One region of the Novosphingobium oxfordense genome, then DNA from elsewhere that is predicted to be linked to it. Evidence: riboswitches for the same ligand, from Rfam matches in the RefSeq annotation. Region 1 holds a riboswitch; the other holds the start of a gene.
What was found. Region 1 has a riboswitch for S-adenosylmethionine ahead of metA (homoserine O-succinyltransferase). Riboswitches for the same ligand answer to the same signal wherever they lie in the genome.
Positions count from the first base shown of each region.

Region 2: it holds a riboswitch for S-adenosylmethionine, as region 1 does, so the genes downstream of both, WBP07_RS25435 (threonine aldolase family protein) here and metA (homoserine O-succinyltransferase) in region 1, are expected to answer to the same signal.

Region 1 is NZ_CP147005.1:31,037-35,710, reverse strand. Features, by position in the region: gene WBP07_RS00155 (mannitol dehydrogenase family protein) at 1-135, shown strand, start outside; gene metA (homoserine O-succinyltransferase) at 258-1,205, opposite strand; SAM-I-IV-variant riboswitch at 1,244-1,348, opposite strand; gene WBP07_RS00145 (peptidase) at 1,446-2,231, opposite strand; gene WBP07_RS00140 (transglutaminase domain-containing protein) at 2,400-3,257, opposite strand; gene WBP07_RS00135 (alpha-E domain-containing protein) at 3,274-4,221, opposite strand; gene WBP07_RS00130 (circularly permuted type 2 ATP-grasp protein) at 4,221-4,674, opposite strand, start outside.
Region 2 is NZ_CP147008.1:550,703-555,376, reverse strand. Features, by position in the region: gene WBP07_RS25450 (TonB-dependent receptor) at 1-293, shown strand, start outside; gene WBP07_RS25445 (dihydrodipicolinate synthase family protein) at 529-1,443, shown strand; gene WBP07_RS25440 (4-hydroxyproline epimerase) at 1,454-2,452, shown strand; SAM-I-IV-variant riboswitch at 2,763-2,869, shown strand; gene WBP07_RS25435 (threonine aldolase family protein) at 2,926-3,978, shown strand; gene WBP07_RS25430 (TonB-dependent receptor domain-containing protein) at 4,093-4,674, opposite strand, start outside.

The DNA of each region.
Region 1 (4,674 bases):
ATCTGGCGCGAAGAGGGCAAGGACGGCACCCCGCGCGCACTGTTCGGCGAAGGCGGACTGTTCGCCAAGACCTGGACGGCCAGCGAAGCCGACTTCGCCGCGCTGGCCGAGCGACTGGCCCGCGCAACGGCCTGAAGGCCGTCACGCAGTCCCAATCTTGGAGCAATCGATACGATTGCATCGGATCAATTGCTCCAAGTTTCTGGTTTGCCGCGTTTTCCGGGTCATCAGGTGATTCCACCTGATTGGAAAACGCTCTAAGCGGGCTCCCGCTCGGAAGCCCGCAAGTTCGAACCGTTCGCCGCGAAGTGCGCGGCCAGATCGAACGGCGTCGTCTGGTAGATTTCGTTGATCCAGTTCGCGAACAGCAGGTGCGCGTGGCTGCGCCAGCGATTGACCGGCGGGCGGGTTAGATCGTCTGCCGGGAAATAGCCCGCAGGCACCTGGTCCGAACCGTCGCGGTGATATTCCCCCGCCAGCGTACCGGTGTCGTACTCAAGATGATTGAACATGTGCAGCGTGCCGTGGGCGTGATCGTCCACCAGCGCGGCGCCGGCTTCCGCGCTGCCCGCCAGAACGCGCAGGCCCTCCGCTTGCGCCAGCGCGGCCGGGCAAGCTTCGGCCCAGCGGGACACGGGAACGTCGAACGTGTCCGAAAAGCCGCGAAGGTAGGGTGAGGCCGGGGCCAGATTTCGATGTTCGAACACGCCGAACGCCTTGTTCGGCAGATCGCGCTTCGGCACGCCGTGAAAGTGGAAGAGCGCGGCCTGCGCCGCCCAGCAGATCGTGAAGCAGCGGTGCACGTGCGTCTGCGTCCAATCGAAGATCGCGCGCAGTTCCGCCCAATAGCTGACGTCTTCGAAGGGCATCCGCTCAACCGGCGCGCCGGTGACGATGAAACCGTCGAACTGTTCGGCCCGAACCTCGCTCCACGGACGGTAGAATGCCGCCATGTGATCCGCAGAGGTGTTGCGGGAAACATGCTCCGTCAGCCGCACCAGCGACAGTTCGATCTGCAGCGGCGTCGCCCCCAGCAAGCGTGCCAGCTGGGTTTCGGTGCTCACCTTGTCCGGCATCAGATTGAGCAGGCCGATCCGCAGCGGCCGGATATCCTGCCGCACTGCATCGGTGTGCCCCATGATCGGCACGCCTTCGGCCTGCAGAACGTGACGGGCAGGCAGTCCATCGGGGATCATTATAGGCACGGCGCGTCGTTTCCTTTTTCGGGATCGACGCTGCGTGGCTTGCTCCGCTTGGTTGCCGCTCGGCCACATCCTCCTCTCGGAGTGCCACCTTGCCCGGAACGGCAGGTTGGCGTTGGGCGTCGCCCCAACTCTTGATGCAGGGACTGCCTTAGACGGTCGGAGCCGCTACCGCAACCATCGGCTGATCGCAAAGCGCCATGGCGCTCCCCAACGCTCCGGAACGCGGAAGACGGGCGGCCCTCAGGCCGCGGCGTCCTTCAGCTTACCGGTCTTGGCGGCAGCACCGCTGTCCAGCGAGTAGTTCGGCAGGCTTTCCAGCGCCTGCCGCAGCGATTCGCCCCAGCTTGCGGTGATCGACTGGTAATAGGGATCGTTCCATTCCATCCGCCGTTCGTGCAGCGGGGTGAAATTGTCCGTTTCCAGCACCAGCAGGTCCAGCGGCATGCCGACGGAGAGATTGGCTTTCACGGTCGAATCGAACGAGACGCAGAGCAGCTTGATCGCCGCCTCGAAGCTCATGTCGCGGTCATAGCCGCGGATCAGGATCGGGCGGCCGTACTTGGTCTCGCCGATCTGGAAGAACGGCGTGTCGAAGCTGGCCTCGATGAAGTTGCCTTCGGGGTAGATCAGGAACAGGCGGGGCTCCATGCCCTTGATCTGGCCGGCGACGATCATCGTCGCGCTGAAGGTGCCAGATGCCGCGTTCTGGCCGTTGTCCGCCGCGCGTTCCTCGATCACGTCCTGCAGCAGATTGCCGACGATCGTGGCCACCTGGAACATCGTGGGCGCTTCCAGCAGCGAATTGTGCCGCTCCGCCGGGGCCTTGTTGCGTTCCTCAAGCTGGCTGATCACCGCCTGCGTGGTGGCAAGATTGCCCGCCGTCATCACCGAGATCACGCGTTCGCCGGGGATCTGCCAATGATACATCTTCCGGAAGGTCGAAATGTTGTCGACCCCGGAATTGGTGCGGGTGTCGCTCATCAGCACGAGCCCGCGGTCCAGCATCATGCCCACGCAATAGGTCATGGAATTCTACGCCCCGATCAATTCGCTTCCCCCGCGAGATACACTGTATTCCGATCTTCGCGGGAACGGCTTCAAAGTCTGTCTGGAAAATGCCCGAAAGGCATTTTCATCGCTGCACCGAGGGCCGGTGCCGCAAAATTCGCTTTCAGCGAATTTTCAAACGACCCCTCAGCCGCTTTGCTGCTGCCTTCCTGCGGAAGACTGCTGCTGTTGCTGACCTAGCACTTTCTCGCCCACGGACAAACGCACTTCTAGCTGGCTGTCCCCGCCACCCATCGCGATCCCTTTTACGGGCGCCGCCTCACCATAATCGCAACCGCTGGCCACGCGAATATACCGTTCATCGGGCGACATGCCGTTGGACACGTCGAAACCCACCCAGCCGAGCCCCGGCACATGCGCCTCCGCCCAGCCGTGGCCGGCCTCCTGCTCCTCCCGGTCGTTCATCTTCAGGTAGCCGCCGACATAGCGCATCGGGATGTCGAGCAGACGGCCCGCAGAGATGAACGTATGCGCATGGTCCTGGCAGACGCCCTTGCCCGCGCCCAGCGCCTCTTCCGCCGTGGTCTTCGCATCGGTGGCGCCGGGCACATATTCGATACGCTCCGCCACCAGCCGCGACAGCGCGTGAAGGAATTCCAGTGGATCGCGCCGATCGGCATCGACATCCTCCACCAGCGCGCGCACGCGGGCGCCGGCCTTGGTCAGCCGCGTGGGCCGCAGGAACGTCCAGAGCGGCATCAGGCCGGTGTGGTTGCCGGTGATCCCACTGTTGTCGATCGTGCGAACCGTACCGCGACAGGCGACCACCACGGCGTCCGCCCCCGGTTCGATCGAGACCAGCGCGGTGTGGCTGTGGTGGTGATCGTCGTACTCGGCCTCTGCCCGTGCGCCGGTCAGGTCCATCGTCCAGTCGACCACTTCCTGCCCGTGCGTGGTCTTGGGCCGCAATTTCAACCGCTGAAGACCGTGCGTGACCGGCGCGTCGAAAGTGTAGCGGGTGGTGTGGGTCACGGTCAGCAGCACGGGGGAACGGTCCCTTCTACTCGATGAAGCGATAATCGGCGGCGATGGCGTTGCCGAGACGGTTGGTCTGCCCGATGAAGTCCTGCAGGAATTCGTGCAGCCCGGTCTCGAAAATGTGTTCGATCGTCGTCTGGTGCAGCGCCGCGCCCGTCTGCCGCAGCAAGGCGTGGGCGGAAGTTTCCTCGCCATATTCCTTGGCGAGCCCGGCCAGATTGCTGCGCAGCTTTTCATAGCAGAACACCAGGCTGCGCGGGAACTGTCCGTCCAGGATCAGGAAACGGGCGATGCCGCGCGGGTCCATGGCGCCGGCATTGAGCCAGGAATAGGCGCGGTTGCCCGCCACCGAGCGCAGCAGCGTGTCCCACTGCACATTGTCCAGACTCGATCCCACCCAGGCGACCGAGGGCAGCAGCACGTAATACTTCACGTCCAGGATGCGCGCGGTGCTGTCCGCCCGTTCGATGAAAGTGCCGATCCGCGCGAAATTGAACACTTCGTTGCGCAGCATCGTGCCTTCCAGCGCGCCGCGCACCAGCGTCCCCTGCCGGCGGATCGCGGTGAGCACTTCGCCCAGATTCGATTCGCGGACCGGGCGCGACAGCAGTTCGGACAGCGCCATCCACCCTTCGTTGGTCGCTTCCCAGACCGAGTTCGTCAGGCTGGTGCGCACCATGCGGGCATTGGTCCGCGCATTCTCGATCATGCGCAGGACGGAGGCGGGGTTGTCCCGCTCCCGCAGCAGATAGTTGAACACTTGCGGGCCGGAGAAATCGCTGTGCCGCACGGCATAGTCGTCCACTTGGCCCGTGGTGGTGAGGACGGACTTCCATTCCTCTTCCTGCGCGTGCTTGTCGCTGCGCGTGAGGGCGAGGTGGAACCCCACGTCGATCAGCCGCGCGGTATTCTCCGCCCGCTCAAGGTAGCGGCTCATCCAGTAAACGCCGTTGGCAGCACGTCCGAGCATTATTCGTCCAGTACCCAGGTATCCTTGGTGCCGCCGCCCTGCGAGGAGTTGACCACCAGCGAGCCTTTCTTCAGCGCCACGCGGGTTAGCCCGCCCGGCGTGATGTCGATCCCGTCGGGCGAAACCAGCACGTAGGGCCGCAAGTCCACATGGCGCGGCGAGAGGCCGGCCTTGGTGAAGATCGGCACGGTGGAAAGCGAAAGCGTGGGCTGCGCGATGTAGTTGTGCGGCTTGGCACGCAGCTTGGCCTCGAACGCGGCCAGTTCCTTTTTCGAGGAGGTCGGCCCGATCAGCATGCCGTAGCCGCCGGAACCGTGCACTTCCTTGACGACCAGATCGGCCAGATTGTCCAGCACATAGGCCAGCGCCTCCGGCTCCGAACAGCGCCAGGTGGGCACGTTGGGCAGGATCGGCTTCTCGCCCGTGTAGAACTCCACGATCTCCGGCATGTAG
Region 2 (4,674 bases), on a different replicon from region 1:
CGCTCTACTACGACACGCCTGAGTTCAGCGCGCGCGTGGCGTGGAACTATCGTTCTCGCTACCGCACGGCAGTGATGTCGGACTTCCCCGACTACTCGCCGTACATGGACTCCACCTCGCGTCTGGACGCCGCGCTCAACTTCACGCCGTGGAAATTCGTGACGTTCAGTGTCGAGGCGACGAACCTGCTGAAGAACAATGCGCAGATGTGGTGGGGCAAGGATCGCCTGCTGCCTTACGGCGTGCGCCTTCAGGCGCGCACCATCCAGACGGGCGTTCGCTTCCGCTTCTGATCTCACACGTTTCGGCGTGACCGGAGAAGGGGGCGGCGGGCATCTGGCTCGGCGCCCCCTTTTCGTTTCGGGCGCTTTCGCTTCGGCAGTGCGGGTTTCCCCCGGCTAGTGCCAAGCTTCGAATTTCGTTTGACTCCGCACGCACCTGGTGGTGCGAAGAATGCAATTGCAGGTTAATTTGTAATATCGTATACGATATCTAGATTAACCAGAAACACGCAGGACGATTCTCATTATGGCTATTGGTTGGAAGGGTGTGTTCCCCGCGGTCACGACCCAGGTGCGCGAAGACCTCTCGCTTGATCTCGCCGACACGCAGCGCGTGGTCGACGATCTCATCAACGACGGTGTCACCGGCGTCATCGCGCTCGGCACCGTGGGCGAGAACAACTCGCTCGAATTCGACGAGAAGGTCCAGGTTCTCACCGCGATCGTCGAAGCCGTGAATGGCCGCGTTCCCGTCGTCACCGGCGTTTCGGAATTCGACACCCGCCGCGCCGTTCGTTACGCGCAGGCTGCTGAGAAGATCGGTGCCAATGGCCTGATGCTGCTGCCGCCGATGGTCTATGTGCCCAAGGCGCATGAGCTGGTCGCCCACTTCAAGGGCGTTGCCGACCAGACCGGTCTGCCGATCATGCTCTACAACAACCCGCCGGCCTACCGCACGGTGATCGACAAGGACGTGCTGACCGCCCTGATCGACGTGAAGAACATCGTCGCGGTCAAGGAATCGGCGCCGGACACCCGCCGCTTCACCGATTTCCGCAACACCTTCGGCGATCGCTACACGCTGTTCGCCGGCCTCGACGACGTGGCTCTCGAAGGTCTCTACCTTGGCGCGCAGGGCTGGGTTTCGGGCCTCACCAACGCTTTCCCGAAGGAATCGGTCGAGCTGGTCAAGGCGTTCGAGCGCGGCGACCATGCCAAGGCCATGGAAATCTATCGCTGGTTCATGCCGCTGCTTCACCTCGATGCCGAGCATGACCTGGTGCAGTCGATCAAGCTGGCCGAGCAGGTCATGGGTCGCGGTTCGGAGCGCGTTCTGCCTCCGCGCTACGTCCTCGAAGGCGAGCGCCGCGCGGAAGTGATCGCGATGGTCGAGCGCGCCGCCGCCACCCGTCCCGACCTGACGGTCGCGGCAGCAGCCTAAGGGAGCGTCGATGCGGCACACTTTCTTCTGCATCGACGGCCACACAGCCGGTAACCCCGTTCGCCTTGTGGCGGGCGGGGCTCCGCTGTTGAAGGGCGCCTCGATGTCCGAACGTCGGCAGGATTTCCTGTCGCGCTTCGACTGGATCCGCACGGGGCTCTGCTTCGAGCCGCGCGGGCATGACATGATGTCGGGCGGGTTCCTCTATCCGCCTTGCGATCCGGCCAACGACATCGGCATCCTGTTCATCGAGACTTCGGGCTGCCTGCCCATGTGCGGCCACGGCACCATCGGCATGGTGACCTTCGGGCTGGAGCACGGGCTGATCCAGCCGGCGACGCCGGGCAAGCTGCGCGTCGAGGTTCCGGCGGGCGTGATCGAGATCGCCTACGAGACGAATGGCCCCAAGGTCACTTCGGTTCGCATCACCAACGTCCCCGCCTATGTCGCCGCGCGCGGCATCGAGGTGGACGTGGAAGGCATCGGTCCGCTCTCGATCGACGTGTCCTACGGCGGCAACTACTACGCCATCGTCGAGCCGCAGGGGAACTACACCGGGCTCGACGATCTGGGCGCGTCGCGCATCATCGAGCTTTCGGGCAGGATCCGTGAGGCCGTGCGCGCGAAGTACGAGCCGGTCCACCCGGTCGATTCCACGATCCGCGGCGTCAGCCACATTCTTTGGGCCGACAAGCCCAAGCACGAGGGGGCCGATGGCCGCAACGCCGTGTTCTATGGCGACAAGGCGATCGACCGCAGCCCTTGCGGCACCGGCACTTCGGCCCGCCTGGCGCATCTGCACGCCACCGGCCGCTTGAAGGTGGGCGACCGCTTCGTGCACGAAAGCTACATCTGCAGCCGCTTCATCGGCCGCGTGGAGCAGGAAGTCATGCTGGGCGACCAGCCGGCGATCATCCCCTCGATCGAGGGTTCGGCGATTGCCACCGGCTTCAACACCATCTGGATCGACCGCGAAGACCCGTTCTGGGCCGGTTTCCAGGTAACCTGATGGTTTGTTTGAAAATTCGCTGAAGGCGAATTTTGCGGCACCGGCCCTCTCCCCCACCCGACCACCCATCAGGGTACACTCGTGGGTGGTCGGGTGGGGAAGAGGGCCGGTGCCGAACGAAAACGCCTCCTAAGGCGTTTTCCAACAAGTTCTGATTACGTACCCACCCGATCGGCGGGTCTGCATTCCCTCTCCGCCGATCCCTCTTTAGCCCCCGCCGCATCGTCGGCGGGGGCTTTTTTCGTGTCGAACTATTCGTGCGCCCTATCGCAACAGTCTTGCGCTTGCGGGCAATCGCCTCTATCGCTGTTTCCAGCATCAAGAGTCGGGCCGACGTCCGACGCCAACCTGCTCCCCGAGCAAGGTGGTGCCTCCGAAGGGAGGGATGTGGCCGGGCCGGCAACTAAACGGGACCTTTCGCCACTGTCATACGTCGATCCGGTGCTTGCATTCGAAGCATTGAGGAACCGAGCATGACACAGCACCCCCAGCAGTTCGCGAGCGACAACTACGCCGGCATCTGTCCCGAGGCGCTTGCCGCGATGATGGAAGCGAACGCAGGCTCGGCCGTGGCTTATGGCGACGATGAGTGGACCTTGCGCGCCGCCAACAGCTTCCGCCGCCTGTTCGATGCCGATGGAGAGGTGTTCTTCGTGTTCAACGGCACGGCGGCCAACTCGCTGGCGCTGGCCTCGCTCTGTCAGTCCTACCACAGCGTGATCTGCTCCTCCTCCGCCCACGTGGAGACCGACGAGTGCGGTGCGCCGGAGTTCTTCTCGAACGGCTCCAAGCTGCTGGTCGCCCAGTCGGAGGACGGGAAACTGACGCCGGAGGCGATCCGCGCGCTCGCCGCCAGCCGGTCCGACATTCACTTCCCCAAGCCGCGCGTGGTCACGATCACCCAGCCGACCGAGACGGGGCAGGTCTATTCGATCGATGAGGTCAAGGCGATCTCGGCCGTCTGCCGCGAACTGGGTCTGAAGCTGCACATGGATGGCGCACGTTTCGCCCATGCTTGCGCCACGCTGGGCTGCACACCGGCGGAAATCTCGTGGCAGGCGGGTGTGGACGTGCTCTGTTTTGGCGGCACTAAGAACGGCATGGCCGTGGGTGAGGCGATCATCTACTTCGACCGCGCACTGGCGGCGGACTTCGACTATCGCTGCAAGCAGGCGGGCCAGCTCGCCTCCAAGATGCGCTTCCTCTCAGCCCCGTGGATCGGCCTGATCGAGAGCGGCGCCTGGCTGCGCAATGCCGAGCACGGCAATGCCTGCGCCCGCCGCTTGGCGGACCTGGTTGGCGATCTGCCAGGGCTGTCGTTCAAGTTTCCGGTGCAGGCGAACTCGGTCTTTCTTGAGGCACCTGCCGAAGTGCTGGAGGCCCTGCGCGAGCGCGGCTGGCGCTTCTACACCTTCATCGGTGGCAGCGCCCGCTTCATGTTCGCGTGGGACTGTGACTTGGCGCGCGTGGAGGAACTGGCGCGCGACATTCGCGTGGCAGCCAGCGGGCAGGTGCTCGCCGCCTGATAGCGGTCGCCTGACATTGAATACCAAAAGGCCCGCCCGGTCTTGCGACCGGACGGGCCTTGGGATGAACGGCGGCTTTCAGGCTGGGACGAAAAGCCGCCGTGCGGGACAGGATCAGAAGTTGGCGGTGAAGCCGACGAAGATCGTGCGGCCGAGCGAGTCGTAGACGCCCGGATAGGTGTTGCCGTTGCCGAACGACTGCAACAGGCCCGAGTCGAGGATCGGCGGATCCTTGTCGAACATGTTGTTCACGCCTGCACGCAGGGTGAAGTTCTTGTCGATCGCCTGGGTCAGCGACAGGTCGAAGTAGTTGTAGGCGTTGATCTTGCGGTTGACCGTCGTCTGGTCAGCCGAGAGCAGCGGGTTGCTCGACAGGCTCGAAAGCTTCGTGCCGCCGATGTAGCGCCAGGAGAGCGAGACGGTGGTATCGCTGGGTGCCATCCAGGAGAGGCGCGCGACATGGCGCCAATCGGGGGTCGGCTGGCCGCAGGTGTAACCGAACAGGCCCTTGCAGTCGTACGAGCCGCCGCCGGGGACCGGCTGCGAAACCTGTTCGATCAGGTAGGTGCCGACCAGGCCCAGATTGACGCTGCCGTGGCTGCCGAGGTTGAACGTGTAATCGGCATTCACGTCGAGACCGGAGGTCTTGAGGTAGCCCGTGTTCATCGTGGTCGAGATGATGTAGCCCGAATTCTG